DNA from 4 places in the Bradyrhizobium daqingense genome. Region 1 is predicted to be linked to each of the others. Evidence: riboswitches for the same ligand, from Rfam matches in the RefSeq annotation. Region 1 holds a riboswitch; each other region holds the start of a gene.
The links. Region 1 has a riboswitch for cobalamin ahead of LPJ38_RS07180 (ribonucleoside-diphosphate reductase subunit alpha). Riboswitches for the same ligand answer to the same signal wherever they lie in the genome.
Positions count from the first base shown of each region.

Region 1 (7,321 bases):
CGCCAGCCGCTTAGTGGCTGGCTGCGCCGATTTCCCGGCCCCGTGCCTCCACCTGCATCACCGTCGGCTTTCCGGCCGTCGGAGAATGATGAGGCAAAAAATAGTTTTGTCGACCGTCGTAGTTAACCCGGCCCTCGCTTAGGGAGACACAGGTCATCGATTACAATCGTTCCGGTCGGCCGCAGCACGCTCATCGCACAGGCAGCGCACTGAAATGCGAGCCGAGGTGCGAGCCGGGCGCACCTTCGTGCTACGACTTGGTCGACCAGGTCGAGGCCGCACTGGCCACCTCGGACGAAAGGCCGACGAGCGGTCGAAGCGGCGCTCGTGCGAGGGTGGGACATAACGTCGACGACGTGATGGCTTGCGTCATCGTCGCTGCCGATCTCTGCGCCCGATCAGCCTGCCGAACCCCCGCTGGCGCGGATCAATTGGGAGCGCCTCGGAGAGCGGATGCAAAATCTCGAGAGGTGGATCGGCAGCGCTGAAGCGGAACTCTTGTGTTAGGACAGAAACGCGGCTGTCATCCGAGCCGCATTGCCAGCGTCTGCTCGTAGTAGATCACCTCCGCGAAGCCACGGCCGAGGAAGACCGCCAGTGGGTCGGCGACGAAATCAAACGCGAAGGGGGATGAAGAACAAATCGGTTTGCCTGATCCGACCGGGCTGCAATGAAGATGACCCCCTTTGACAGGGTTGCCCCTCTTTACAACTTCCGATTGCGTGATAGTAATCCCCTCTAGCCCTAAGAGGGGGGCGGCCGTGGCGATCATCGAGAACATTCGTCTGCTCAAGGGCGTAGCCGTGTTGCGCTGATTGACTTCATGAAGGTGGTTGACGAGACCCACCTCACCGACCTGCGGAAATACTGTAAACCCTAGCCGCCATCAGCAATGGAGCGCATGTACCGGCTTAACCCAACAAACCATCTGTGTGTCCGGCTTTGTCGCGCTGCAATCAAGACGCCACGATGAGGAGGTCCGGTTCTATGCCTTTGTCATGCTGGCGGGTGACGGCGACGACTATCGGCGCCTGCCGCTGTCAATGCCGCTAGCATGAATAAAATGGGCTAGATACGGCCGAAAGTCGCCCACACCCCGTCTTCTCCGTCCCAGCTGCCGCGGCTCGCCGCCTTGGAGTACTCCGTGGCGCGCTGCTCGAAGAAATTGGCGTGCTCGACGCCATTGAGAATCTCGACGAGCCACGGCAGCGGATGCGCCTTGAGCTGGGTGAACCCGCCCTCCTTCGCCTCGAAGAAGCCGAAGACCGGGGCAATCCGGAGTTGGGCCAGTCGCCAGTCGGCGACGTAGCGGACGTAGGCGTGGATATGCTCAGGCAGCATCCCCTCGATCTTGCCAAGGCCGAAGGCGAGCTCGACGAAGTTCTCCTCCAGCTTCACCATGGTCTTGGCTACGTCGACAATGTCGTCGCGGACGGGGCGCGTCACCGCGCCGGTTTCGCGGTGCCATTCGTGAAATAGCTTGATGATGCCCTCGCAGTGGAGACTCTCGTCGCGCACTGACCAGCTTACGATCTGTCCCATGCCGTTCATTTTGTTGTGGCGTGGGAAGTTGAGCAGCATGGCGAAGCTGGCGAACAAGGCCATGCCTTCGGTGAAGGCGCCGAACATCGCCAGGGTACGGGCGACATCCGCCACGCTGTCGACGCCGAACTCGTGCATGTAGTCCGCCTTGGCGCGCATCTGCGCATAGCCGCGGAATGCCTCGAACTCGGTCTTAGGCATACCGAGCGTCTTGAGTAGCAGGGCATAGGCGTCGATATGAACCGTCTCCATGTTAGTGAAAGCGGCCATCATCATCTGGACGGTGAGTGGCTGGAAGATCGGAATGTACCGCTTGAAATAGTTGTCGCCGACCTCGATGTCCGACTGAGTGAAGAAACGGAAGATCTGGGTGAGCAGCGCGCGCTCGCTGTCGGTGACGCGGCCCGAAGCCCAGTCGTTGAGGTCGGCGCCGAGCGGCACCTCCTCGCCCATCCAGTGGGTCTGCTGCTGGCGCTTCCAGAACTCGTAAGCCCAGGCATAGCGATCGACGTCGTAGCTGCCGGTCGAGTCAAGGAGGCCGACGCGTCCCTTGCCGATCAACGTGCGCGGATCGGCGCGCGATAGATCGATCACTGACATGCGAGGCACTCCTCATAGTCGGTGCGCTGCCGCGCCGGCTGCTGCGTCGGCGTTGCATCCCCGGCAATCTTGCCGGCGAACGCCGCGCGCGAGATCGACTTTGATCGACAGTAGTAGAGGCTCTTCACCCCACGCTTCCACGCCGTCCAGTGCAGCATGTGGAGGTCCCACTTATCGACGTCGGCCGGCAGATAGAGGTTGATCGACTGGCTCTGGCAAATCAACGCGGCGCGGTCGGCGGCAAGCTCGACGATCCAGCGCTGGTCGATCTCGAAGGCGGTGCGAAAGATCGCTTTCTCGTGCTCCGACAGGACGTCGAGATGGGCGACCGATCCGTCGTGCGCGATGATCGACTCCCAGGTCGCCGAGGTGTCGGCGCCTTTCGCGGCCAGCACCTTAGCGAGGTGCGGATTGCGCACCGAGATGGCGCCGGATAGCGTCTTGTGGGTGTAGATGTTGGCCGGGATCGGCTCAGTGCAGGCGCTGGTGCCCCCGCAGATGATGCTGATCGAGGCGGTCGGCGCGATTGCGATCTTGTGGCTGAAGCGCGCCATCACGCCGCGTTCCAGGGCATCCGGGCACGGGCCACGCTCGCGAGCGAGCGCCACGGATGCGGCGTCGGCTTCGCGACGGAGTTTTCGGAACATGTTCAGATTGAATGACTTGGCCAAGGTACCCTCCATTGGAATGCCCTTGGCCTGGAGAAACGAGTGGAAGCCCATGACGCCGAGGCCAACGGAGCGCTCGCGCAGGGCGGCGTAGCGGGCACGCTTCATTCCGTCCGGCGCCACCGTGATGAAGTGCGTGAGCACGTTGTCTAGGAAGCGCATGACGTCCTCTATGAAGCCGGGCTCCTCATTCCACTGGTCCCAGGTCTCGAGGTTGAGCGACGACAGGCAGCAAACCGCGGTGCGCTCCTCGCCGCGATGATCGATGCCGGTCGACAGGGTAATCTCGCTGCACAGGTTGGAGGTCGAGACCTCGAGGCCGAGCTCGCGCTGGTGCTTGGGGAGCGCACGGTTCACGGTGTCGATGAACAAGAGATAAGGCTCGCCGGTCTGCAGCCGGTTCTCAAGGATGCGTTGCCACAGCTGGCGGGCGTCGATCTCGCGGACGACCTCGTTAGTCTTCGGGCTGCGCAGAGCGAATGCGGTGCCGGCGCCCACGGCACACATGAACTCGTCGGTGACGTTGATGCCGTGATGTAGGTTGAGGCTCTTGCGGTTGAAGTCACCAGACGCCTTGCGGATCTCGAGGAACTCCTCGATCTCGGGATGGTGGATATCGAGATAGACCGCCGCCGAGCCGCGCCGCAACGAGCCCTGGCTGATCGCCAGCGTGAGGCCGTCCGTGACGTGGATGAACGGGATGATGCCCGAGGTGACGCCGCCCCTCGCCTTCTCGCCGATTGAGCGAACATTACCCCAGTAGGTGCCGATGCCGCCGCCATTGGAAGCAAGCCAGACGTTCTCGTTCCAGGTGCCGACGATGCCTTCGAGCGAGTCCGACACTGAGTTAAGGAAGCACGAGATCGGAAGGCCGCGCGTCGTGCCGCCGTTGGAGAGCACCGGTGTGGCCGGCATGAACCACAGCCGAGACATCGCATCATATAGACGTTGGGCATGCGCAACATTGTCCGCGAAGGCGCAAGACACTCGGGCGAACATGTCCTGGAGGCCTTCGCCGGCGAGCAGATAGCGGTCGGTCAGCGTCAGCCTACCAAACGAGGTCAGCAGGTCGTCGCGCGACCGATCGAGCGAAAGGTCAGACGGAGTTGGCGATCGCGCGGGGGGCCTCGGCAGGGGAGCCGGCAATGCTGGGGGCTGCACAAGACACAGTTCAGGTGTGGTAGGCTTTGCCTGCGCTGAGGGCTGCCGCACACTCGGCAGCTCAATGAGATGACCATACTGATCGAAATCGTAAGACGCCGACATCGGCAACCCCGTGATATTTGGGGGCTGGGACCGTGCGGACGACTTGCGAGGGGACCGGGCAAATGTCCCCGGCTGCAAGCGACCCACCGGGCACCCCGCCCGAGGACATGGGTTCTGTCGCGGTAGGTTTCCTGGCTCGCGGGTCGCTGCGGCTGTCGGCCTTCCCAGCGCTGTCGCGCTAATGCCTCGGAATAGCCGCTGCCGACACAATGGGTTCCCCCCTAACACCGTGCCACCATATATGCGAATTTAAAACCACTACGACACCACATATAGAAGCCTTTGCCCAGACTCGTCAAGACGGCACAGTCAAGTTAACCAGTTGGAGCAGCCCCGAGGTCGAGGTTCGAAATTCGCCGAGCGCCTGTCCTGAGAGCCTCACTCAAAAAACATAGATGTCTCAAGGCCTGGCCAATCGGCGAGTTAGGAGCCTCAGATGGGCGACGAGCGGCCAGGCGAGCTCGGTAGCGGCGGAACCTTCGAAGTCTTTGCAGAGATGCCCACATCTGCCGAGCCACGCAAAGGTGCGCTCGACGACCCAGCGCCTGCGATCGGCCAAGATGTGCTCAAACCTTTGGAAGTGGCGTCGCAAATTCTCCAACAGGGGAACAGCAACCCTGGACATCCTGAATGTTGGCATCGATCGGTTCGCGGTCCGCGAATTGAGTTGGGCCGGATCGGGTTTCGGTAGCCATACGCGTCTCGCCATTCATCGCTTTCTGTGGCCTTAGGGTCTGTACCTAAATAGCGCCACGTGATTCTCTTGCCTACGTGTTGATTCGGGGGCGAGAGAATGCGCGCTGGTTTGTTTTGGCTGAACGACAGGCAATGGGCGCGTATCGAACCGCATCTGCCGAGGGGACTGACGGGGCCGGATCGGGACGACGACCGACGCATCGTCAGCGGCATCATTCACATGCTGCAATCGGGTGCACGATGGCGTGATTGTCCACGTGAATACGGCCCTTACACGACGATCTACAATCGCTTCAATCGCTGGGCCAAGCGAGGACGATGGTGCGCAATCTTCGAAGCGCTGGCCAAGCCTGGCGAAGACGGCGTCGTACTGTCGCTCGACTCGACCTCGATTAAAGCTCACCGGTGTGCCTCCGGCGGAAAAGGGGGGAGCACAATCAAGCAATCGGCCGCTCGCGCGGAGGCCGCACGACAAAAATCCATGCGCTGAGCGATCCGCTCTGCCGGCCGGTCGTCCTGCATCTGACTCCAGGCCAGGATGCCGATATCGCTGCGGCTCCCGATGTCCTGGCGCTCGCGCCACCCATGAGCGTGCTCCTCGCCGACAAAGGGTATGATGGCGACAAGCTTCGCGGCGAAATCATTCGTCGTGGCGCCAAGCCCGTAATCCCCAATAAATCTAACCGTGTCGTCATCCATCGCTTCAACAAACGCGCCTACAAAGGACGAAATGTCATCGAACGCTGCTTTTGCAGGCTCAAGGACTTCCGGCGCATCGCCACGCGATATGACAAGCTCGCCCGTAATTTTTTGGCCGCTGTTCATCTCGCCGCTCTCGTCGCATATTGGCTCAATTGAGTCTGGACCCTAGATCAAAAATTGTCTGGAGCCCGACCGCAAATCGATGCAGCCGCCCGTGGCAATATCCCAGCTTAGTGGATTTGACCCCGCCAGCTCTCACATCAGACGTGCCAACTTTGCCGAAGAGACGATTGGTATGCTTTTCGCAGGCCCGGCGAGCCGCCTCACGTGCTCAGTTGTCTGGCCGCGAACATAAGCCGTCCTGACCGAACGCGGTCATGTCAGGTTATTGGCAATCAATCCTAACGGGATGAGGCGGAGCTATGCTTGAGTCTGGGTGACGAGCCGATCCGGCGGCGCGGCCTTGCTGGGTCGGAATGAAGCCGTTCGCAACATTGGCGTGAGCGGCGGCGAAGAACCGTGTTGTATCTCACCAACGACCTTGAAGCCGTGACGTTGGTAAAAGGGAATGTTTTCAGGGTTCGAACTTTCGAGGTAGGCAACAATGCCGTCCTCATCGCATCGTTGAAGGGCGTAGTTCATCAGCAACGTGCCAAGCCCTTTTCCGACCCAGTTCGGATCGACGGCAATGAGTGGCAGATACCAATGTGGCTCGTGGGGACGATGTTCGGCCATTCTCCGCCGCAAGTGTGCCATATCCTCGGTAATCTCCGGGCGCAGGGATAGCGCCATGATTGCATCCAATGCCTCCTCATCTTGCTGCACGTTGGGAGGCAGCCACAGGGCCGCGCCACGAATCTCTCCCGCGACGTAGGCTGTGCCATGTGCAAATGCTCGGCCCCCACAGGCGTCAATGAACTGAGGCATGCTTCTAAGGTATTGCCTTGGGTCAGGCCAGCTCCAACGCATCAACGGATCCGCGGCAAAGCCGAGCACAATTGTCCAGACAGTGCTTGCACGAATGTTTGCGTTCGCAGATCTGATATCTGATTCTTCTGTCATGAAGTCGTTTCGGGGCTCTGTTTTGGCATTGGCCTTCCAAGGAGGAGCATGGCATCGACACATCTGACGGTGAGCGGAATGGATGCACCGACGGGGACTCGCCGGGTGCATTTGGTTTCCCTTCCGAGATCTCCGCCTGTCTCAGACGGCTGACTTTGACGGCCACTTCGGACGAAGGCTCCTTGGTAGGCAATGCTTGGATCTACATATTCCTGGCGGGCTTCTGCGCTTCCACGCCCTATCTGGAACCCGCCCCGCCCTTCCCAAGGAAGCTCCGACGTTCTCAAGGTCGACACGGTTCGGCAGCCTGCAACCGTCCGCGAAGGGAATGACATGAGGACGCCTTTGATATTGCAAGTGCGAAGAAGTCAGGGCATGGCGAACATCGGGCGATGGCTGCCTGAACCGGGCTCCGGCACGAGCAAACAGCCAGCCAAGTGTCGCGCGTCGAGGTCCAGACTAGGCAAGGAATCATCACCTCGTCTCGTATTGAGCGGTTCTCGTAAGTTTCTTGGTCAAAACACATGCTAAGTGCGAAACCTCCATTGCCAACGTCGTGTCCGCGGTCACCGGCAGAGAGAGCTTTCGTCTGCGAGACTCATATGCGTAGTACAGCGGCTTTCCAATTATCGCATGTTGTCCGCGCTCCTTGATGTTCTTGTCTCGGCGCATCATCGCCGCGATTCGCGATTGTCGGATCAAGGCAACGGGACTGGATACCACGACGCTGCCGCCGTCGACCTACTGAACAACGCAACTTGGGATCGCGCGAGAGCTTTCGTGCA
Region 1 is NZ_CP088014.1:1,542,447-1,549,767, reverse strand. Features, by position in the region: gene LPJ38_RS07190 (hypothetical protein) at 524-781, opposite strand; gene LPJ38_RS07185 (ribonucleotide-diphosphate reductase subunit beta) at 1,069-2,142, opposite strand; gene LPJ38_RS07180 (ribonucleoside-diphosphate reductase subunit alpha) at 2,133-4,076, opposite strand; cobalamin riboswitch at 4,181-4,351, opposite strand; partial or broken gene LPJ38_RS07175 (transposase) at 4,477-4,623, opposite strand; one part of gene LPJ38_RS07170 (IS5 family transposase) at 4,870-5,209, shown strand; one part of gene LPJ38_RS07170 (IS5 family transposase) at 5,209-5,630, shown strand; gene LPJ38_RS07165 (GNAT family N-acetyltransferase) at 5,895-6,536, opposite strand.

Region 2 (7,321 bases), 2.5 Mb from region 1:
CACATAGCCATGGCGCGGCGTGCGGTTGAGATCGTGATAGTCGCCATCACGCGTCGTCGCGTCACCGCGCTCGGGCTGGACCGCGAGGATCGACTTGCCGCACGCGATAGCTGCGAAGTGGAACGCACCGTCGCGGCAGCTCGGATCATGCTCCGGCGCGCCCCAGGCTTGCGCGAGATCGTCCTGCAGGGATTTCGGCATGCGCGAGAGCGCCTCGCGATAATTCGCAACGCTCCAGGTGAGCTGCTGCTTTAGCAGCATCTCGCCGAGCGCGTGGACTGGCACAAGATCGAAGCCGACCTCCGCGAGATCGGATACCAGGGCCTCGACGGATGCCAGCGCATCGAGACCCACCGCATGCGCGATCTGATGCGGGCGCCCCGGATAGTTCGACAGCACGATCGCCAGCCGCTTCTCACGCGCGGGCTTCCCAGCAAGACGCCGCCAGGCGGCAACGCGCGCGGCAACTGCGTTCACACGTTCTTCGTCGGGCCGATGGGCCAGATGCGAGAATTGCAGATCGGGGTCGCGCTCCGCAGCGGATTTGAAGCTCACGACGCCCGCGAACAGACGGCCGTCGACTTCGGGCAGCACGACATGCATCGCGAGATCGCCGGGCGAGAGGCCGCGCAGCGAGTCCGCCCAGTCCTCCCGCCGCGCCGTCGAGAGCGCGACCTGGAACACCGGACAGGACGCGCCATCGAATGGCGTTGTGCCGTCATCACCCAGGGCCGAGAACGCGGTCGCATTGACGATCGCCGCCGCAGGATTTTGCGCCAGATGTGCGCGCAGCCAATCGGCAACGCCCGGGGCTTTCAGCGAGGTGACGAACACGCCATAGGCGTCAAAGCCCTTCGCACGCAGCGCGGCGATCAAGGCGTCGACCGGGCCGGTGTCGGCAGCGGTGAGATAGGAGCGATAGAAGGTCACCAGCGCCCGGGGCTTGCCCTCGCCGCTCCCCGGCGCAGCAATGACGCCGCGCGCGGGATCATAGAATCCCATCTCCGGCACGGTCATCTCGCCGACGACCGGCCCTGCATAGAGGCCTGAGGCCAGCGCGAGCTGCGCGATCGCCGCTTGTGCCGCAACCGGGCCACCGGTGTCGCAGAGCACCTTGAGCCGGCGCAGCGTCGAGACCGGCAAGGTGGAGTAAGCATCGAGCCGCGTGTCGTCGCGGCCGTCCGCCGGCAGCACGGCGAGCACGATGCCCCGATCCTTCGCCAGTTGCTGGAGCGCTGCTAGTCCATACGGCCAGTAGGACTCACCGCCGATCAGCCGCACCAGAATGCCGCGCGCCTGCGACAGCGTGCGCTCGATATATGTGTCGACCGACAGCGGATGACGCAGCTCCGCCAGATTGGCGAGCCGCAGCGACGGCAGGCTGCTGCGGCCACGCCGCCAGCCGGCCGCGAACGCGGCAAGGTCGGAATCCGAATACGAGAGCACCACGAGATCGGCCGGGTCCTGGCCGATGTCTCGTGGCGTCGCGGTCTCCTCCAGACCGCGGCTCTCGCGGAAGACGACGTGCATCAGATACCAGATCCCAAGAGACCAAGTCCCGCCTTGATCGCGGCCTCGTCGATATCGCCGTGCTCGCCGATCACGACGAGCTTCGACTGCCTGACACCTGCGCCCCAGGGCTTGTCGAACTGATGGCGCACGCGCTCGCCGACCGCCTGCAGCAACAGGCGCATCGGCTTGCCTGCGACCGCGATATAGCCCTTCGTGCGCAGCACATTCTGCTCGCGCGCCAGCTTCTGGACGGATGCCACGAGCGCATCGATGTCGGCCACTTCGGGCAGGTCGATCACGACGGACGCAAAGTCGTCGTGCTCGTGCTCCTCCTCGCCGTCATGATGCGATGGACGCGCGGCGAGATCGTTCTCCGCGGCAGCGCCCAGCCCGAGGATGACGCGCGCATCGATTGCACCGTCGGTGACGGGCAGCATCGGCACGGAGCGCGGCATCTCGGCGATGATCGCGGCCTTGGCGGCTTCGATCCCTGCGCTGCCGGCAAGATCGGCCTTGGTCAGCAGCACGATGTCGGCGCAGGCGATCTGGTCCTCGAACACTTCCGACAGCGGCGTCTCGTGATCGAGATTCTCGTCCGCGGCGCGCTGTGCTTCCACCGCAGCCGGATCCGGCGCGAAACGGCCGGCAGCGACGGCTTCGGCATCGGCCAGCGCGATCACGCCGTCGACCGTGATGCGCGAACGGATCTCCGGCCAGTCGAACGCCTTCAGCAGCGGTTTTGGCAGCGCCAGGCCCGAGGTCTCGATCAGGATGTGATCGGGCCGCACCGGGCGCGCCAGGAGCTGCTCCATGGTCGGAATGAAATCGTCGGCGACGGTGCAGCAGATGCAACCATTGGCGAGCTCGACGATGTTCTCCTCCGGACAGTTCGCGTCCGCACAGGACTTCAGAATCTCGCCGTCGACGCCCTCGCTGCCGAACTCGTTGACGAGCACCGCGAGCTTCTTGCCGCCGGGATTGGCGAGCAGATGCTGGATCAGCGTCGTCTTGCCGGAGCCGAGGAAACCCGTGACGACCGTCACCGGGACTTTTGTGAGCGAGTTCATTCGGCGGCCTCCGGCACGGCGGGAATCGGGGGAATGCGGGCAAGCGATTGCTTGCGGAAGATTTCGGGGCGGCTGCGCCAGGGCACGAGCCCGTCGGGCGCGGCCGCATAGGCCGCAGCGCCCGCGACCACGTCACGCGCATTCACGTCCGACAGGCGGCCATAGACATAGGACCAGCGGCCGGGCGCGCTGAGCGCGACCGAACAGCCCTGGCTGCAGGCCGACAGGCACTCGACCGGAACCACATTGACGCCGTCGGGCACGCCGGCGTCGAGGATCGCGCCATGCAGGCGCTTGCCGGGCGTGGTCTCGCCCTCGCCGAGCGTCTCGCCGGCGCGGCAGGTAATGCAGACGTGAAGTGTAACCGTCATCGCCTCTTCCAGAATAAACAGCGGGAAGCGAAGAGGCGCACGGACCGCATTCGAAAGGCCCGTTTCCCCGTCGCGGAACACCCCGTCCGCCGGTCCAAAATCGTCCGCGCTGGCAGGTCTCCCGGCTTGCGGAGCAGGGTTTTGCCCTTCGATCCCCGCCTTCCCGATTCCCTCTCGGGAGTCAGTGGCTTCGGGCATCTCTCCGGTCACGGTCGCGGGGGCGGCTGCATTTTGGACCCAAATCTTGTCGATTCGGGCCCTATCGCATTCCCTCTTCGCCTGTCATAGGACAGGAACCAACGCCGGCCCACCATTTGCCGCCGGCCGCCACTTGTCAAGCCGAAGGACCGGGACCGATGACGCCTGAACCGGAGACCCAAACGGGCGAGGAAACCGACGCCCGCCACGCCCAAAAAATGGCGAAGAAGAAGGCCGCCCGCGACAAGATCATGGCGACCAAGAGCGGCGAGAAAGGCCTCATCATCGTCCACACCGGCGCCGGCAAGGGCAAGTCCTCCTCGGCCTTCGGCATGATCGTCCGCTGCGTCGCCCATGGCTTTCCCTGCGCGGTGGTGCAGTTCATCAAGGGCGCATGGGATACCGGCGAGCGTCGGCTGCTCACCGGCCATTTCGGCGACCTCTGCCAGTTCCATGCGATGGGCGAAGGCTTCACCTGGGAGACACAGGACCGCGCTCGCGACATCGCCGCCGCGCGCGCCGGCTGGGAGAAGGCCAAGGAGCTGATCCGCGATGCAAACCTGCGCATGGTCGTGCTCGACGAGATCAACATCGCGCTGCGCTACGACTACCTCGACATCGCCGAGGTGGTCGAATTCCTGACGACGCAGAAGCCTGAGATGACGCATGTCGTCCTCACCGGGCGCAACGCCAAGGACGAGCTGATCGAGATCGCCGATCTCGTCACCGAGATGACGCTGGTCAAGCATCCGTTCCGCTCCGGCATCAAGGCGCAGGCCGGCGTCGAGTTCTGAAGGTACGATGGCGCGCGCATTGATGATCCAGGGGGCCGGCTCGGACGTGGGCAAATCGCTCATCGTCGCGGGCCTGGCGCGCGCCTTCACGCGGCGCGGCCTGCGCGTGCTGCCGTTCAAACCGCAGAACATGTCGAACAACGCGGCCGTCACCGTCGATGGCGGCGAGATCGGCCGCGCCCAGGCGCTGCAGGCCCTCGCCGCCGGCGTCGAGCCGCACACCGACATGAATCCGGTGCTGCTCAAGCCGGAGACGGATGTCGGCGCGCAGGTGATCGTGCATGGCAAGCGCATCGCGACGGCGCGGGCGCGCGACTATGCGGCGATGAAGCCGTCATTGATGGGCGCGGTGCTGGAGAGTTTCGAGCGCTTGAAGACGCGCGCCGATCTCGTGCTGGTCGAAGGCGCCGGCAGTCCGGCCGAAGTGAATCTGCGCAAGGCCGACATCGCCAATATGGGCTTTGCACGCAAGGCGGACGTGCCGGTGGTGCTGGTCGGCGACATCGACCGCGGCGGCGTCATCGCCCAGCTCGTCGGCATCAAGACGGTGATCGACCCCGACGATGCCGCGATGATCCAGGGCTTCGTCATCAACAAGTTCCGCGGCGATCCCACGCTATTCGACGACGGCTATCGGCTGATCGAAACGAAGACCGCCTGGCGCGGGTTCGGCGTGCTGCCCTGGTTCGCGCGCGCCGGCGAGCTGCCGGCCGAGGATGCGCTGGGCCTGAGTGACGCGCGCAAGCCGGGCCAGTGCAAAATCGCGTGCCTGGCGCTATCGCGCATCGCCAATTTCGACGATCTCGATCCGCTCAAACTCGAGCCGGGCGTCGATCTCGTGATGGTGCGTCCGGGGGAAGCCATTCCAGGCGACGTTCGCCTCGTCATCATTCCCGGCTCCAAATCCACCCGCGGAGATCTCGCCTTCCTGCGAGCGCAGGGCTGGGACATCGATATCCTCGCCCATCACCGCAGGGGCGGCCACGTGCTCGGCCTCTGCGGTGGCTATCAGATGCTTGGGCGCAGCGTCGCCGACCCCGAGGGCATTGAAGGCCCCGCGGGCGACACGTCGGGCCTCGGGCTGCTGGATGTCGAGACAGTGATGAGTCCACAGAAGACGCTGACGCGCGTCGCCGCCGTGCATGCCGCAACGGAGCAGCCGATCCAGGCCTATGAAATCCACATCGGTCACACCGACGGGCCCGATCGTGCGCGGCCGTTTGCGAAGCTGAATGGTGAGCCGGAAGGGGCGATCTCGCGCGATGGCCGCGTGCAGGGCAGCTATCTGCACGGCCTTTTCACGTCGGACGAGTTCCGCAAGGCGTATCTCGCCAAGCTCGACATTCCCGCAGGGGACGAGCCTTATCATGCCAGGGTCGAGAGCGCGCTCGATGCCTTCGCCGATCACATCGAGAAACACCTCGACGTCGACGGCCTGCTCGCGCTAGCGCGCTAGAGCTTCGGCAAGACGCGTCCATTCAACTTCGCTGCCGGGAAGCCCGAGGCGTAGCCATGTCGGGTTCTGCGCGAAAACGCGGGACCAGATCTGGCCACGCGCGAGCTTTTCCTGGGCGACCAGTGCGTCGGGCGTTTCGTACAGCCGAAATAGCGGCCCACCACCAACGAGCGTCCAGCCCTTCCCGCGCGCCATCTCATCGAGACGTCCACAATCGCGAACAAGTCGCGCTGACGTGGCCTCGGCCCAGGCATCGTCACGCAAGGCGCGGCTGCCGATTGCGATCGCCGCGCCCGAGACCGGCCACGGGCCCGACAGCGCCGCGAGCTTGCCGATATCGTCTGCGTTGCTGATAGCAAAACCCAGCCGCAAGCCGGCAAGTCCGTAAAACTTTCCGAACGAGCGTAAGATCAGCAATCCCGGCCGATCCGCCTGAGGCGCGAGCGACAGCTGCGGAAGCGCGTCCGCAAAACTCTCGTCGATGACGAGACGGCCGACGCGCGGCAGCAACGCCAGCAAATCTCGTGGCGCAGAGCACCGGCCATCGGGATTATTGGGATTGACGAGGATGGCGAAATCCGCGCCAGCCAGTGCGTCGGGCTCCCTGACCTCTTCGACCTCCCAACCGGCAGCCGACAGCACTCCGGCATATTCATTGTAGGTCGGCGCCAGAATGCGCGCACGGCCGGGCGGCGCGAGCTGCGGCAGCATTTGAATCGCGGCCTGCGCGCCGCCGATCGCGACGATCGGCGCGTTCGTGCGATAGGCGTGTCGTGCCGCCTGATGCAACGTCTCGGTCTCGGCGTGCGACGGCAGCGCACTCCATGCGCGCGCGCTCACCTCGCCCACGGGATAAGGCAACCGGTTGATCCCGGTCGACAGGTCGATCCAGTCTTCCGCGCGGCCGCCAAAACGCTGCTGGGCCAGATCGAGATTTCCACCGTGCTCGCGCATGCCCCGTTCTTTCACGCGAAGGCCAGGATCGCAAGCACGCCGGCGAGCAGCAGCATGGCGCGGCGATACACCGCCAGCCCCTCGTCGATATCGGCGGCGAGCGGATCGCGCGCGCCTTCGTTGAGCCACGGCTCGTTCGTGATGCTGCCGTGATAGATGCGGGGGCCGCTGAGCCGCACTCGAAGCGCGCCGGCCATGGCTGCTTCGGGCCAGCCGGCGTTGGGCGAGCGATGACGTCGCGCATCGCGCGTCATGCATGACAGCGCTTCGGATCGGCGCGGCGCCAGCAGCACGAACAGGAATCCGGTCAGGCGCGCCGGAATGAAGTTGACGACATCGTCGATGCGCGCCGCGGCCCAGCCGAAGGCTTCGTGCCGTTCGCTGCGATGGCCAATCATCGAGTCCAGCGTGTTGATCGCCTTGTAGCCGAAAATGCCGGGCAGGCCGAACAGCGCGCCCCAGAACACCGGCGCGACGATGCCGTCGGATGCGTTTTCCGCGAGGCTCTCGATCGCCGCGCGCGCGATGCCGGCTTCGTCGAGCGCTGCGGGATCACGACCGACGATGCGCGAGACCGCGGCGCGTGCGCCAGCCATATCGCCGACGCTCAAGGGCTTTGCGACGGCAGCCACATGATCATGCAGCGAGCGTAGCGCGACCAGCGGCCAGGCGAGGATGCCGACCAGCACGATCTCGATCCAGCCCGAGGCAAGCACTGATTGAAGGACCCAGCCGAGTACAACGGCAAGCGCGATCACCACGAGCGTGCCGGCAATACCTGCGGTGCGGCGAAGCCATGGCGGATCGGACGCGCGATTCCAGGCAGTATCGATCGCATTGATCAGCCGGCCCAGCCAGGTCACGGGATGGCCGAGCCGCGCGAATAGCGGGTCCGGCCAGCCCAGAAGGGCATCCACCGCCATCGCCACCACCATCGCGCCCGCAAAGCTCACACCTGCCTCCTGTCCC
Region 2 is NZ_CP088014.1:4,035,876-4,043,196, reverse strand. Features, by position in the region: gene cobN (cobaltochelatase subunit CobN) at 1-1,530, opposite strand, end outside; gene cobW (cobalamin biosynthesis protein CobW) at 1,530-2,579, opposite strand; gene LPJ38_RS19120 (DUF1636 family protein) at 2,576-2,950, opposite strand; cobalamin riboswitch at 3,045-3,266, opposite strand; gene cobO (cob(I)yrinic acid a,c-diamide adenosyltransferase) at 3,307-3,942, shown strand; gene LPJ38_RS19110 (cobyric acid synthase) at 3,950-5,398, shown strand; gene cobD (threonine-phosphate decarboxylase CobD) at 5,387-6,352, opposite strand; gene cbiB (adenosylcobinamide-phosphate synthase CbiB) at 6,364-7,305, opposite strand.
Region 2: another riboswitch for cobalamin. It lies ahead of LPJ38_RS19120 (DUF1636 family protein); the one in region 1 lies ahead of LPJ38_RS07180 (ribonucleoside-diphosphate reductase subunit alpha).

Region 3 (7,321 bases), 2.0 Mb from region 1:
TTTGGCTCGGTGCGTTGGAACCAGGAGCCAGGGGCAAATTTCGCGATGCGCTTGGCAAAGGAGGATTGTGGCTCCCAATCCTGTCCTTCTCTCTTTTCGAAAGTGATGACCCCGTTGTGTGCAAAATAACGTGGTCCTTGGATACTACAATTCACCAAGAGCAGAACGCGCCACACGTCACCCGTCTCGGCCGGTTTGCCATTCCGCTTCGGTAAGTAGTCCACTCCAACTGGTTCAATGATAGTACAGCGGCCCTGCCGCAGAAGATCGCCGAGCCGGCCTTGCGGGGTGGCCACGAAGTTGAAGTTGGCCGGATCATGCAGAAAGCGAAGATTTGCGTCCCTTTCGCCATCTGCGACTTCACTGGCGATCAGGGAGAGCGCCAGGGCGCGCCAGCCCAATTCCATCGGCTTCGCATAAGTCGACGCAAGTTCAAACGTGCCGTCGAGGGCGATCTTCCAGGTGATAACGTACTGTTCGTCCGATTTGTTGTCCCGGTGTCTGGTCCACGAAACGAAAATAAAGTCGTTTTGGCCAAGTTCAATAACGCCCCACATTTGAGGCACGAACTGTGCCACCTTCGAGACATTGGAGATAATTTGTTCTATCGTCTCACCATCTTGCGCTCGCCAAGTTGACTTCAATCGTTCGACAAGGGGGCTGTCGCTGGCCCGAATATTATTGCTCATGGCAGCCGGCCAGGCGAGGCAGATTAAAAATCCGACCAAGCAAAGCCATAGCGCGGGTCTTCCAGACATTCTCTTCATAACCCTCGGCCTATCGCGTTTCATCCAAACATCTTGTAAAGCAGGCAACCTCGAACCTGCTATGAGCCATCGCAAGAAGTTTACGGGATGCGACGTGGCACCCGCTGGCTGTCCCGCGCGATCAGGCGCTCCCTGTATGTCATGCGCAGCTAACTTCCCCGACAGCGACTGCGTCAGTTGGCTGAGCTGGACCTGCCCAGCAGGAGGAGACTGGGCATGCCGAGGGTCTGCATTCTTCGTGCCAGGCAATAGGCGGAAATTTTCACAGAGTTTGTGTCGCTCTTGTCGACTTTCTGACCTTTGCACGTTTTCGGTGTTCCTATTCAGTGTATCCGCCGCAGCTTGTGCATCCTTGTCCCGCACCGGATATTTAGCAGAAGAGTTGAACGCCTCGATGCCGGATGCCTGATGGACGGAAGTGCGTTTGCCGCTATTGAGCTGTGTGGTTCGCTATCGTGCCGCCGGCGTTCGAGCTGCATGATTGCCAGCGGCACCAAGCCGGCTTGATCCCGGCTTTGAAGTCTGGGTGGCACGCAAATCAACCCCTCGCCTCGTATGTTGCTAAATTCCGCCACGTGCCTTGGCCTATTCGCTGCAGATCCTTTAGTTGAGAGAATAGCTGGCTAGCCGAGGTGCTGGGCGAAACTCTGGAAATCGCAAGGCCGCATCGAAAGCATTCTGATAGAAACGTCGGTACTCCCGCCGGAAGGCTGCTTCTGTCCCTTTCATCGATCTAGCGTGCGGCTCCGCCTCAAGGCAGCTCCGGATGCTATTCCGGTATCTGAGAAGGATATGTCTGATTATGACATCTCTGATTAGAGAATGTTTCTGGATGGTGGTAAGTCACAGAGATGCACGGTCATTCGGCTAGCAGATGTCGCAGATTAGCTTGCACATAATCTGAGAGGTTGACGGAAGAGTTCTCGTGCCGATAATCCAAGTCGTCGAGGTTCTCCGGTTCCCATTGATCCGGAGCTAAGAGGGAAGCCGGTGCAAATGCCGGCGCTGCCCCCGCAACTGTAAGTGGCGAGCCGCTGTCCAACGATGTCACTGAAGCCTGCACGGCTTCGGGAAGGCCGGACAGCAGCGATGACCAGCAAGCCAGGAGACCGGCCCCGACAATATATTGGTCCACGGGCGGGGTGTCTCGGTGGTACGCCAAGCAGCCGTCGCACGCGCGACTTCTCCTGCCTGCGTCCGCCATGGCCTTTGTCCCCAACAGGGGTTAACGCGATGTCTCCTCTCTCTCTTCCAGTTGCTACGCTCGGAACGCCACGCATCGGCCCAAGGCGTGAGCTCAAGCTCGCTCTAGAAAGCTACTGGTCTGGAAAGATTAGTGAACAGCAGTTGTACGAAGACGCATCCGGCCTACGCGCAGCGAACTGGGCTCGTCAAAAATCGCTCGGCGTCACGATCATTCCGTCAAACGACTTCTCGCTGTATGATCAGGTGCTTGATACAAGTGTCATGGTTGGCGCCATCCCGGAGATCTACGCCTCGAGCGGAGAATCCGTTTCGCTCCAGACGTACTTCGCCATGGCCCGCGGATCGCAATGCGGCGATCAGGATGCGAGTTGCGACCAGAGTACGCGGGGATCTGGCGTGCCCGCGCAGGAAATGACCAAGTGGTTCGATACCAACTACCACTACATGGTTCCCGAGTTTTACCGGGGACAGGCGTTCAGACTGTGCTCTCGCAAACCCGTCGAAGAGTATGAGGAAGCCAGGGCTCTTGGCTTTCAGACCCGCCCTGTCCTGATCGGGCCGGTCACATTTTTAAAGCTCGGCAAGAGTACCGATAGCGCGTTCCAGCCCCTCTCTCTCCTCGATGATCTGATACCTGTCTATATCGACCTTCTGCATGAATTAGCCAAACGAGGGGCAAGTTGGGTTCAGTTTGATGAGCCCTGCCTGGTCCTTGATCTGGATGAGGCGGCGCGACAATCGTTGCTGCACGCCTATAACCGGTTCGCAAAGGAGGGACCCGCTATCAAGATCATGCTTGCGAGCTATTTCGGCGCCCTAGGCGACAATCTGGATACTGCCTTGAGCCTGCCAATTTCCGGTCTGCACGTCGATTTGGTTCGAGCGCCAGAACTATTGGATCAGATCATTGCTGACGGCCGAAGTGATCTCGTCATGTCGCTCGGTGTCATCGACGGCCGCAATGTGTGGCGGTCGAACTTGCCGTCGCTCCGTCAGCGGCTGAAGCCCTCGATTGCGAAGCTTGGCAGGCACCGTGTACAGCTCGCTCCGTCCTGCTCGCTGCTTCACGTGCCGGTCGATGTTGAACTCGAGACCGGGCTCGCGTCCGACGTCAAGAGCTGGCTTGCTTTCTCGGTTCAGAAGATGCGTGAGCTTGCGATCCTGGCGCGGGTACTCGCAGGCGACCAGAATGTTGGGCTAGCTCTTGCCGAGTCGGAATGCGCCGCGACTGCCCGCCGGACCTCGCCGAAGATCCATAATGCCAACGTCGCTGTCCGAATGAGGGCGATCGATCAGACGATGCGCCAGCGCGCCACCCCGTTTGCCCGTCGTTCCGAGATCCAAAGGGAACGCTTTGGACTGCCGGCTTTTCCTACCACGACGATAGGATCGTTTCCGCAGACCGCAGCGGTGCGAAATGCTCGCGCGGCGCATGCGCGAGGTGCGATGAGCGAGGAGCAATACGACAGGTTCCTCAAAGAGGAGATAGCCCGCGCCGTACGTTGGCAGGAGGACATCGGTCTTGACGTCCTCGTGCATGGCGAATTCGAGCGTAATGACATGGTGCAGTACTTCAGCGAGCAACTCGCCGGCTTCGCATTTACAAGGAACGGATGGGTTCAGTCCTATGGTTCGCGCTGCGTTAGGCCCCCGATCCTGTTTGGCGATGTAGTGCGGCCGAAGCCGATCACCGTGGAATGGTGGCGCTACGCGCAATCACTAACTGGTAAGCCGATGAAGGCGATGTTGACCGGACCGGTGACGATCCTGAACTGGTCGTTTGTTCGCGATGATATTCCTAGAAGCGAGGTCTGCCGTCAGCTTGCGCTCGCGATGCGCGATGAAGTCCGCGATCTCGAGAATGCCGGTGCAGCCATAATACAGATCGACGAAGCTGCACTCCGCGAAGGATTGCCATTGCGCCGGTCGGACTGGAAGGCATATCTCGATTGGGCCGGAGATTGCTTCCGCCTCTGCTCATCGGGCGTTACCGATCAAACGCAAATCCATACACATATGTGCTACTCAGAGTTTAACGACATCATCGGTGCGATCGCTGCAATGGATGCGGATGTCATTTCAATCGAGACGTCGCGATCGAAAATGGAGCTACTGGATGCGTTCAGGAAGTACGAATATCCAAATCAAATCGGACCGGGCGTGTACGACATTCACTCTCCACGCGTCCCCGAGACGGGCGAAATGAAGGAGCTGATGGTGCTAGCTCGGACGCGTTTGCAGGATTCGCAGCTTTGGGTCAATCCGGACTGCGGCCTAAAAACGCGCAAATGGGAGGAGGTTCGGCCGGCGCTCACCAACATGGTCGCTGCCGCGCGCGAACTGCGCGCTGCATCCGATCCGCAAATCGGTTGATCCCGAGCTCCGGTCTGTTCTCAACAAAGCTAATTCGGTTGTGGTGATTTGCGCTTTCCACAATATCGAGGCTACCATTGCCGCCGACATGATGCCCGGTCCACTTCGTGGACCGGGGAAGGTACGGTCTCGGAGAAAAGACGGTGACGCGTTGCGCTAGTTTCGTTGGCCGGGGTAGAATTGCCGGCTGCTCGATCACGGCGACAACATTCGCCGAAAATCTGCAACCCATGTAAGCAGAAGTGTATTGCAGCTAATCATGCCGTGGTACGCGGCCGTATAGGTTGAGATTTGGAAATTTACGCCGAGATTTGTCGCTCATGGGCACGTTGGCAACGGCCGCGACAGCAATGAGAAAACTAATGCTTGACGGACACCGCAAGGCACTCGGCGCGGATTCGGTCCGCTCGGAGATGCCGTCAGGCTCCCTCATTCGATCCACGAGATAGTTTCAGAAGAGAGGACGGCGAAGGCAGTCCGTACCCCAACTCACACCAATCCATTTGGGATAACGGCGCTATCCGGGCCACATACGCCAATGCGTCGGCCGCACCGCGATTTGCTCTCCGGTATTCGCGTTGATCCATCCGCCGAAGATCCGGCGGCAAGGAAAGACCACCCGGTGAATTGAATTACCCTCGATCACGGCAATCTCCAGATCCTGATCGAAGGGCGGCGCCTTTCCAAGCTGCTCCCATGTCAGATCATTAGATCCTGGCCGGTGTTCATAGCTGCGGGGTGACAAATTCAGATACCTTGTTAACACTGCGCACATCGCTTGGGTTCTGCGCGGACAGGCCGACGCCGATATCGTTCGGACGACCCGCGTCTCGATCGCGTCAGCCGCGGCGGAGGGATATCGGCTTTGCGCTGTTGTGACGGAACATGATCCGCTCGCGAACTGAAATATTTGGATCTGCGCCAGGAAACGACATCTGAGCTTTTGTCGAATTGATTTGGATCAGCTCAAGGCCTCGGCCATTGATATTTGTAGATGTGCTGCACCAGTTTTACTGGACTGCAGCTCCAGTAATCCGGCCCGGGCAGGGTAAATGGTCCGGCCGTCTGTCATGTCACGTCCTTTGTTGGTGAGACACATCTCCTTGTCCTCCGGCGTCATCGTGTTGGTTGTGTGTGGGTGGCCTTCCTCACGCGCGCATTTAGATGGGCGTAGCTTCGCTCTGAGCGCATAGCAGGGCCGTCCCGCAGGCCGATAAAGTAGATGCCATCGCAAGTCGGCGCAATTTATCATGTGGCCGGTCATTGGCTCGCCGCGCGGCTGCGGCTGCGTCTGGCAGCAGTCCTAGGAACGGCCGCGGGTACCCGGGGATGAAAGCATCATGGGCGTCAAGCATTTCTGTCTGCCGTGCGTCTGACCTTACTAGAAGACCACTTCTATCAGAGGCAGCCGCTGCAGCATTGATGCTTGTCAAAAAGTTGTGCGCGTCCGGGATCGGTGGCTCGTGACCGCTACCAGCCGCAGACGCCTGTCGACATGCTCCGAACTCGCGCTTCAGCGAGCGCCTCGCGTTCTCTGCAACAGACCAGCGCCTTGATTTGAGGCGCAACTCACGCCCATGGCTAAGACAACATTTTCGCCATTGCTCCGTGCACGCCGATGGTCATTGATGCTTCGCCTTTCATTCGGTAGCCTTGCCGGCGCTGATCCTGACCTTAAGCTCTGGCGCTGAAGTCCTGGACCGGGCTTATCGAAACGTGGGCTAGGACAAGTGTAATGATCGGCTTCTGCAATCGCGTCTTCAGGTGGACCGCCGATGCAAGTTCGGGGTTCTCGGCGTCATTGCCCAGCGATCGCTTGCGCGCGTAGCCCGCCGGCGCATGGCAGAAATCAGCCCGCGATAAGCCTGCACTTGCGGCAGTCGTTCACAAGACTATCGCGGACAGCTCGTAAAGTTCACGGCGGACTTTCGGCCTATCTTCGGAGGATCGGACAGACCTCTTGGGATGCTCCTTGAGGCAAATCAAATACTCCCCGCGCGAATGGCAGAATAGTGGATAAGCAAACCACACGAAGAGAGGGGCATGCCTTCATTTAGCGTCCGGTTTATGAAGATCGTTTGCGACGATGCCGGCGGCGAGCATCGTGCGTGCCAGGCAGCATTTAAGGTCGATGCCGCCTCGCTGAGTGCTGCAGCTCAGCAGGCGGAGACCGATTTCTGCCGGCAAAGGCGAGTCCGCGATTGGACAATCTTCGCCGATGTTTTGGAGCTTCGAACACCGCCTGCATGAGCCAATCCGTCCACATCGCCTTTCGAGCATTCCGTGAGGACGAGCTCTCCTGAGTTAGCAAGGGCGTCGCACTTTCCCCCACGGAAGTTTAAGGTCTTCAACACCGGCCAATGCTCTCAGTTCACGCCCGTGACATTCACCGGCGTCCTCGCCAGTCATGGCATTCATCTGCATGGGCGGCTATGGCGTCGGGCGCGACGACGTGTTCGTCGAGCATGCCTACGACATTGTGTCCGGCGTCCGCGTTTCGATCGGACGAGACTTTGCCCTTTTACAGTGACCGGCGTCCACTTCGAACCTTGGCAGCGGTGCTCCGGATCAGCCTTACTTCCGCCCGCTGCCACTCCGTGCGGTAGCCTTACTGTGGCAAGCGTTCCAATTGTACAATTTGCGCTACGCCGCCGGCAGCCGTATATGGAATCCCGAAGGGACGGCAAATACGTTATCCGCCGTGGCGAACCTCAGGGCAGATAGGTTGAATTCGTGGTGTAGAGCACCTATCCGGCAATGGTGTAGAGCGCATCTGACCAGCCGGCCAAAGCGGGATCATCCCAGTGGGTAGAGAACAGACGATCTCGCTGCTAGGAGGTAAGCGTGACCTTGAATTCGTACGATGAGTGGTCGAGATTGAAGGAAGTCGTAGCGGGTACGGCCACCAATTATGCGGCTCACGATCGCGAACTCTCTTTCGATCTATTCTTTTATGGCAATCTTAAGATCCGCTC
Region 3 is NZ_CP088014.1:7,499,650-7,506,970, reverse strand. Features, by position in the region: gene LPJ38_RS35740 (nodulate formation efficiency C protein) at 1-689, opposite strand, end outside; cobalamin riboswitch at 1,698-1,899, shown strand; gene metE (5-methyltetrahydropteroyltriglutamate--homocysteine S-methyltransferase) at 2,001-4,346, shown strand; gene LPJ38_RS35730 (hypothetical protein) at 6,390-6,596, shown strand.
Region 3: another riboswitch for cobalamin. It lies ahead of metE (5-methyltetrahydropteroyltriglutamate--homocysteine S-methyltransferase); the one in region 1 lies ahead of LPJ38_RS07180 (ribonucleoside-diphosphate reductase subunit alpha).

Region 4 (7,321 bases), 1.6 Mb from region 1:
TGGATCAGCTTGTCGAAGTAGTTCGTTACCATCAAGTCATTTTCGAAGCCCGCGAAGTGCTTGCGGACTGCGTGCTTGATCATGTCGTTGTCCGCAGCGATGACGAAGGCGGTGTTCTTGAGGAATAGGAAGAGGCGGATGGCTTCGAGCGTCGAGATCGTTGTCTCGGGCAGGCAGCGGTCGAGATCGTCGATCAACACGACAAGCGTGATACCGAGTTCTTCAAGGGTTTGCTCGAGCGTGTCGCGCAGAGCCTGAATTTCCTTCGGAGGAGACGTTTCCTCCTTCGGTTTTAGAAGCTCGCCGCCTTCCTTGACGGCATCGCCGACGGCCTTCTTCGCCGCATCGGCATCGCTCTTCCCGAAGCCCTCGCTCCACATCTTTCTGCCGAGTTCGAAGAACTCGCCGGCGGCCCCGACCGGCGGAACGCCGAAATAGATCGAAGCCGCCGACGTCGTTGCGAGCTTCGCCACCCGCAGCCACTTCACCCGCTTAGCAAGAGCGGCAACCTTTTCGAGCGCTGTCTCGCGGCTTTCGGCCTCGTTCGCAAGCTTGTCCGCAATGACGTCCATTAGGGCGGCGCGCGACGTGGGTCGGGGCCTCGAGCGCCTTGAACGAGTAGTAGTCGCGCCCGTGGAACTGGCGGTCCTTCAGGTGGCGGTTGAGCTCGTTCAGGGTGGACTTGATGCCGGTGAAGGCATCGTCGAGCCGATGGAGAAGGTCGTCCCGGAATGCCGAGGTCATCTCCGTCTCAGCGTTCCGACACTGCTCCGCGTACTGGACCAATTCATGCCCATCCAATCGGTCCTTTTCGGCGACCGCCCACTGCTCGACGGCCGACGGCGTCGCCTCCTCGGCGGTGAACGGCGGCACGAGATAGAAGTCCTGCCCGTGCTTGTTCACGGCGCCCGTCATTTCCCTCATCAGGGTGGAGCGCCGGTTGGTAGAACGGTTTTCACGGTCCGCCGTCAGCCCAGCGATGCGGTCCGACAAGGACTGAGCCGCCATTTCGGCCACCTTCGACCGGTAGTCGCTCATCTCCCTCGATTGCGGGAATCCGTCCAGCAGCTGGCGCGCGCGGGCGCGACGTGCCACCGCCAGGACTTCACGATTGTTCTTCATGTAGTCTTCATACGCGCCCTCGGCCCTGTCTTTCGCGCTGTGTGCCCGGGTCGACGCATCCTGTGTCTCGGTCTTGAGCCGGTTTGCCGTCTTGACCTCCGCGGCTAGGCGCTCCAGATCGGCAACGAGCTTGGGATCGCGATTCCGCTTGGCGTCTTCGATATTTTTGCCGATTTCCGCCAGCTTGCGATCGAAAGCAGCCAATTCCTCGCCGCATCCAAAGCAGGTCAGGCCAGAGTCGCGGATGGCCTGGAATTGCGCGAACATGGCTTCGAACAGCCGTGCCTCATCCTCCGCGCGCCGGACATCTCCCGCCGATCCAGCAAGTTGCTGGAGCAATTGCTGCCGTTCGGCCTGAAGCTGTTGGCGCATCTGCTCCTTCCGACCGTCGACTTGCGCGATTTCGAGCAATCTCTCGTCGAGATTCCCGACGAAGAAGCCTTCGACTTCGTGGTTGGTCTCGTTCACCCTGACCCTAGCCGTAAGCAGGCTGCGCGCAAGCTTCTCCCCGCGGAGTACCATGACCTCTCGAATTCCGCGCTGTTCGACGCCATCGTCGCAATGGCGTTCTGCCTTGCAGATCGCGACGCGCGGTTCAGGGTCAGCGTGAAGTACCTCGCAGGGCTAACACCGGACATGCTCAGCACGACAGGCAGGGCGATCATAGGCGGACAAGCCGGCTTCGATACACTGTGCGAACGGTTGAGACATGTAAACGGCACCCGAGCCGGCCATCACGGCCGCATCAAAGAGCTGGGACATTTGGCTGGGCTTTCGACGTCGGAGTCGCCCCTCGATCCTCAGATCAGGTCGATCTTGCTAGAGAAGATCGAAACGAACATCGCAAATGCCGTCGAGGCGGAGTCTCTTGAAACTCGCTGCCCGTGTGGTCGAGACCACGAGCCGCATTCGCCTTGCGTTCGCCGCGGCATGTCCCGAAGCCGACCTGATCCGCGGCTTGCCCGGCGCGCTGCTGCCGCTCAGTCCTTGACCGGCGGGGCGTCCGCCCCCCGTTCGCCCAACTTATCCCTCAAGCGCGTTGCAAAGTACGGGTCGTCAGGCGGTGAAAAGCCGAAGGCAATCCTGTGCGCCTCGTCAGAGCAGATGTGCGGCCACATCAATCGGACTAGAAAAACGCACTCTCACGAATAGGACGGGCTAAACTGTCACATGTTGTGTCACTCAGCACTCGATTCACGCCCCTTGCTTGACTCGGTTATGAGGGGCCTTCAGTCTGGTTATCGGTAGCGCCGAAAGGCGTATCAAGGGAATACGGTGCGTCCTCACGGACAAGGCCGAAGCTGCCCCCGCAACTGTAAGCGGCGAGCCGACGACAGTTGGGCCATTGGGTTCGTTCGTTCGAACCTGGGAAGGTGGTCGGAGGCGTCAACCCGCGAGCCAGGAAACCTTGCTGCCGGTCGTGGTCATGGACTGACGCAGGGGCGGGGTGCTCCAAGACGTTGCAAAGCCGATCGAGATCTGCCGCATTCGGGGCGAACGGCTGCCGCTCACGGCGAATGTGCGTGACGGCTTTTTGTTTCGCCCGTGGTCATCACCGTTTTCATTTCAAACGTAGTAGCCGTGCCGGCGCGAGTTTCGGCGTCAACTTCAATCCTGCTCAAACAGCGCTGGCTGTCCGGGTCAGCATTGACGCTAGGAATCGTGCTGGCCTCGATCGCCGCAGCGGGATCGGCGTCCGCACAGCCTCCGCAACTGCTCAATCCGTGATTGTCTCCTCGGCCAATCCGTGGGGCAACACCGTCACCGCGGCAGCAGCAGCGGCGCGAGCGCGTACGCCTCTGGTACGTGGCCGCGACCCGGGCGCGCGACCTGCTGATCCTGCCTAGGCACTCCGCCGACCTGTCGGACAAGTGCTGGGCAAAGCTCGTCGATTTGGGCCTGGCTGGTCTCCCGGCGATCAACCCGAACGACGTCGGCACCGCGAAGGAAAGGAACGTCACGCCGCTAGAGAACGGGCAGACCCGCGAGACCTTCGCCGCCGAGGCGACCGCTATCTTCGATGTGCGCAAGACCGTGATCTGGCGTCGCCCGAGCCGGAGCGAACTTGATCAGGTGGACGAGCCAGAAGCGAAGATCGAAAGCGGGGAAATTCCGGAAACCGGCGCTGCGGAGCCTGCTGCCGTTCTCAGAAGTTCGACGCGTGGCACCATCCTTCACAAGCTAATCGAGGAGGTGCTGACCGGAGAAGCCTGCGACGCCAGGGCGGACTTGAAACGCGGGCTGCGGAACTGATCCGGCAGATGGGGCACGAACCGGCGGAGGATCCGAAGATGGGCATCAGCGCCGTCGAACTGACCGCCACGGTGCTGCGGACGCTCGCTCTTCCGGACGTCGTGACGCCGCGACCGCGTCTCGCCCCCGAGCTCCCGTTGTTCGGAAGCCAGACTCACGAAGGCGGCAAGGTCCTGCTCTCCGGACAGGTTGACGCGATCGCGTTCGACGAGGCCGGCGCCATCGACGCGGTCGTCGATTGGAAGAGCGACGTGGCTCCGGATGCGCCGAGCATCGGCCACTACAGACAGCAGATCGCCGACTATCGGAAGCAGACGAACCTAAGCGGGACAGGTCGTCGATGTGACTTGAGCCCCCGCGGCTGCTGCTCAGGATCCAAGCGCCGTCTCTGCCGGCCTGGTCTACCTTGCCGAGCTGCGGTTGCTCACGCTTGGCTGAGATCGAATCTGAAAGTTCTCCGCAGTTTCACGGATTTCGAAATTGATCGGTCCAGGTCGCCCGTCCGGAGTTCGGGCCCACAGGTATGCGGAGCCTTCATCCAGCACGATCGACTCGACCGAGAAGCCTGCACGCTTAACCAATCCGGCGAGATCGTCCGGCGGGATGAGGCCGTAGAAGGAATGGCCCCTAAGCGAGTCCATGAGGAAGCCGTTGCCGTATGGTTGACAATTCGGGAGATTCTGCATCCTTGTAAAATCAGAATTGCGATAGAGCGTCACAAACAAGCAAGTGCCGTTTGGCTTTAGCTTAGCTCTCATCAGTTGAACGATGCCAAGTCTCACGCTTGCCGATGGGATCACAGAAAGAACGTTTATGCAGAAGCCGCGGTCGTATCTCCGGTCATGGGAGGCAAACTGACCCACGGTGAGGGCGTGGACGTGATTTGATTTGCCGACGTAATCGCGGATGGTGGTCGAACGACCGCGGATCATTTGACCCCTTGAAAGCTGCACTTCCGAATCCACCAACGCAAGTTCGCCGGTGGTTTTGGCTATTGCCCGTTCGTAACGCAGTTTGCCGCAGCCAAAGTCGAAGCTGGAATGAATTGGCTCGAGACGCGAGATCAGCTTCTTAAGATAGGCCCAACTCTGTGTTTCCGGCTTGGCTGCGTTTTCGCTCCGGACGATGATATCCTTCCCGATCTTGTACCACATCAGATGGCCGCCTCTGTGAATGCTTGGCGGTTGCCTGCACTTGCCTCGGCATTCCCGGCTATCTGTTGGATCTGGGGATCCGCCCTTCGTTCCAGCAATCCATACCGAAGATGCATAAATAGAAGCGCGGCCATCGAGGCGGTCCAAAAAATGATCAGAAACCAAGCTGCCCTGGCGAAGGCGGATAAGACCGCGAAGCCTGTGAGTATGAAGAGCCACTCCAAGGCAACCCAATATGTGCCAAGCCTCCAATGCGCTTTCGATGTCGTGCTTGTCGACGAGCGGATGTTCGCTTCGGCTGGACGCGTATTTGTAGAACGTCGCTCTCACGAGGGGATGGCGGTCGCGTTTGAGATTTGCCACCTGACGGGCCGACATCTGCGCACCCGACATGACAGCCAGAGGGAGAAGGATGTTAGCGCGGTCGAACCTCGCCCTGATCTTAAATATGTCCGAAATCCGATCATGGAATCGGGTGACCCTGCTGAAGATGAGCACCAGCAAAGCAAGCGCGAAGCCGCCCACGTTCACCTCAGGAGCTTTAATAGCCGTGGCGAATTCCTTGACGCCGGGCAGATGCTCAACTCGCAAGAAAAGACCGTTAATCCAAGGATCGTACCTCACCAGGAACGAGCAGGCTAAGGTCAGCCAGAAATCCGCCAAAGCGTTCTTCTAGAGCATCTCAGAATAGTTCTTCGGCCCGAAGAAGGGCATCAGAACGCGAAGGATCGAATCCATGCCGCCCCCGAGGTTGTTAAGACCGGTCCATAAACGGCTTGATTGAGTCAGAAAAGTAGCCGACGGTCAACGGATAAGGTGATGGCCGAAGGGAGGAAACACCCTCCCTCGGACGCTTCCCGAGTCGAGTAGCGATCCCATATTCAAGGCAAAAAGCGCGCATCTGATTTATGAGGCACGTCCGTTGCGAAATCATCCTATCGCGAACACGATGCAGCGCTTGCAGGTCAATGTGTTCGGGCGACCGTATTTCGACGAAGCGCATTGTTGGTCGCGTCACTGCTTCCGCGATCGCTGCGGCATCGATGATGTCACTTTTGTTGGACTTTACATAAGGCTTGACGAATTGAGCCGGAATAATGCGGACGGTATGCCCCATCGCGGCGATCTTGCGTGCCAACCATTGCGAGCTGGCCTTCCAATTGTAGATCGTCGCTTCGGAGACCCCGTGCTTGCGAGCTAGGTCGGCCGTCTTCGCCCCGGCCTCATGCGCCTTCGACACTGCGATAATCTGCTCTTCCGTGAACCTTGCTCGCTTCATCTGTCCGTCCTTCTTCGGGGCGGACTCTGAATCCTTCTGGAGGAAATGCTCAGTGGCAGGTCACGCCAACGAAAAGAAGCGTTGGTTGCGCAGCCGCGCCAAAATCCATCGCTGCGCGACTTGCACCGCAACTTCGACCTTTGCCTTATCTTTTGGGCGCCGCGGCCGGGCTGCGAGATGGCCGTGCCGTAATGGCTTGCCATCTCGGCATAGGTTCGGTTGAGGCCGGGATCGTGGCGGTCGGGATGTGAGCGGCAAGCCAAGGCCGTCAGTCAGCGTGGCTCATTGGCATAGCGCAGCTCACCTTACCGCCCGCGCGGACTTCACTTCGAAGTCACGGACCAGTTGTTGAAATTGAAGTTCTTTCCCCCCGGGGACGAGGTAATCTCGACGCCGTATTGGACGCTACCGACGTTTATGTCGCCAAAGTACCCCTTCGACTTGATCCACTGCAGGATACTCTTGATGTCCACTGTCCCGCTGTTGGTCTTCGAAGTGCGCAGCAATGAGATGACCTTGTGACCATCGGAGCCTTCGCCTTCAAACACGTTCCAAGTCGCCCCGCCTACATTGACATTGCTGTAGACCGGAATCGCCGCACCGGAAGGGGCATAATGATATGAAATGGGCTTAACGTTGCCGCTCCCGTCCGAGTTTCCGGTGTAGTTTGTCCAGAGCATTATCTCATGTCGGTCTGAGCTGTCCCAGATATCGTAGGCGACATCCCAGGCGCCGCCAGTGGGAACTTCCTGATTGAAGCTCGAGCTCAGAGTGTTGATTGAGCTGAGCGGTTTCCCGATATTGAAAGCCACGTGCGGATAGCTCTTGATGCCAGGAGTATTGGGCTGGTTCGACCACACGCTCCACCGGTTGGCTGCACTCACCGAAATCGTCTGAGGCCCAGGGTGCGGGCCCCATACGTCGTTGTTCCAAGAGTAGCCATCGCGTGAAAAGCTTCCGTATGGAGCGCTCGAACGCCAAATCGGCGTCTGTGCCGACACAGGCCCGGCAGATGATAATGACCGGGCTTCATTCGCGGCCTGCCTAAATAGATCATGATCCTCCTGTGTCCGGACGTAACCCGTTGGAGACCCTTGCGCGCCGGCACCGCTTATCCGATTGGAATCCATAAAGCTCTCCTTTCTGATAACAAAATCTCCTGCAGATCCACTAGCGGGCCCCCTAGTTCAGCATGGGCGGCATCGGCATCTAGAGACCGGGCTTGAATGCTAGGAAGGTTGGCTTTCGAGAAGCTGACGAGCTCGGGAAGAAGGGTGGACCCGCGCCCGGATTTGCCGTCTTTCGGATGACAGCAGCCTGGCTGAGACAGTGGCAACGATTGTCCGTCGTCAGACAATTTGAGACTGATCAGGCTTTTCGAGAAGGGAGGCTCTGGCTCATCAGGGGGCATCGTCAACTTAATCGACCGCCGAGCCGAAGGAGGCGATTCTCAGAGGTCGAGAGTCGGCGATAGCGCTTGTCATGGAGATCTCGCGCCAAGTCGCAAAGGCTC
Region 4 is NZ_CP088014.1:7,925,216-7,932,536, forward strand. Features, by position in the region: gene LPJ38_RS37530 (P-loop NTPase fold protein) at 1-572, opposite strand, end outside; gene LPJ38_RS37535 (hypothetical protein) at 493-1,590, opposite strand; gene LPJ38_RS37540 (transposase) at 1,991-2,113, shown strand; cobalamin riboswitch at 2,351-2,552, shown strand; gene LPJ38_RS37545 (hypothetical protein) at 2,929-3,375, shown strand; gene LPJ38_RS37550 (class I SAM-dependent methyltransferase) at 3,777-5,192, opposite strand; partial or broken gene LPJ38_RS37555 (IS110 family transposase) at 5,386-5,676, opposite strand; partial or broken gene LPJ38_RS37560 (hypothetical protein) at 5,737-5,808, opposite strand; partial or broken gene LPJ38_RS37565 (IS21 family transposase) at 5,872-6,050, opposite strand; gene LPJ38_RS37570 (glycoside hydrolase family 12 protein) at 6,132-6,938, opposite strand; partial or broken gene LPJ38_RS37575 (IS6 family transposase) at 7,227-7,321, opposite strand, start outside.
Region 4: another riboswitch for cobalamin. It lies ahead of LPJ38_RS37545 (hypothetical protein); the one in region 1 lies ahead of LPJ38_RS07180 (ribonucleoside-diphosphate reductase subunit alpha).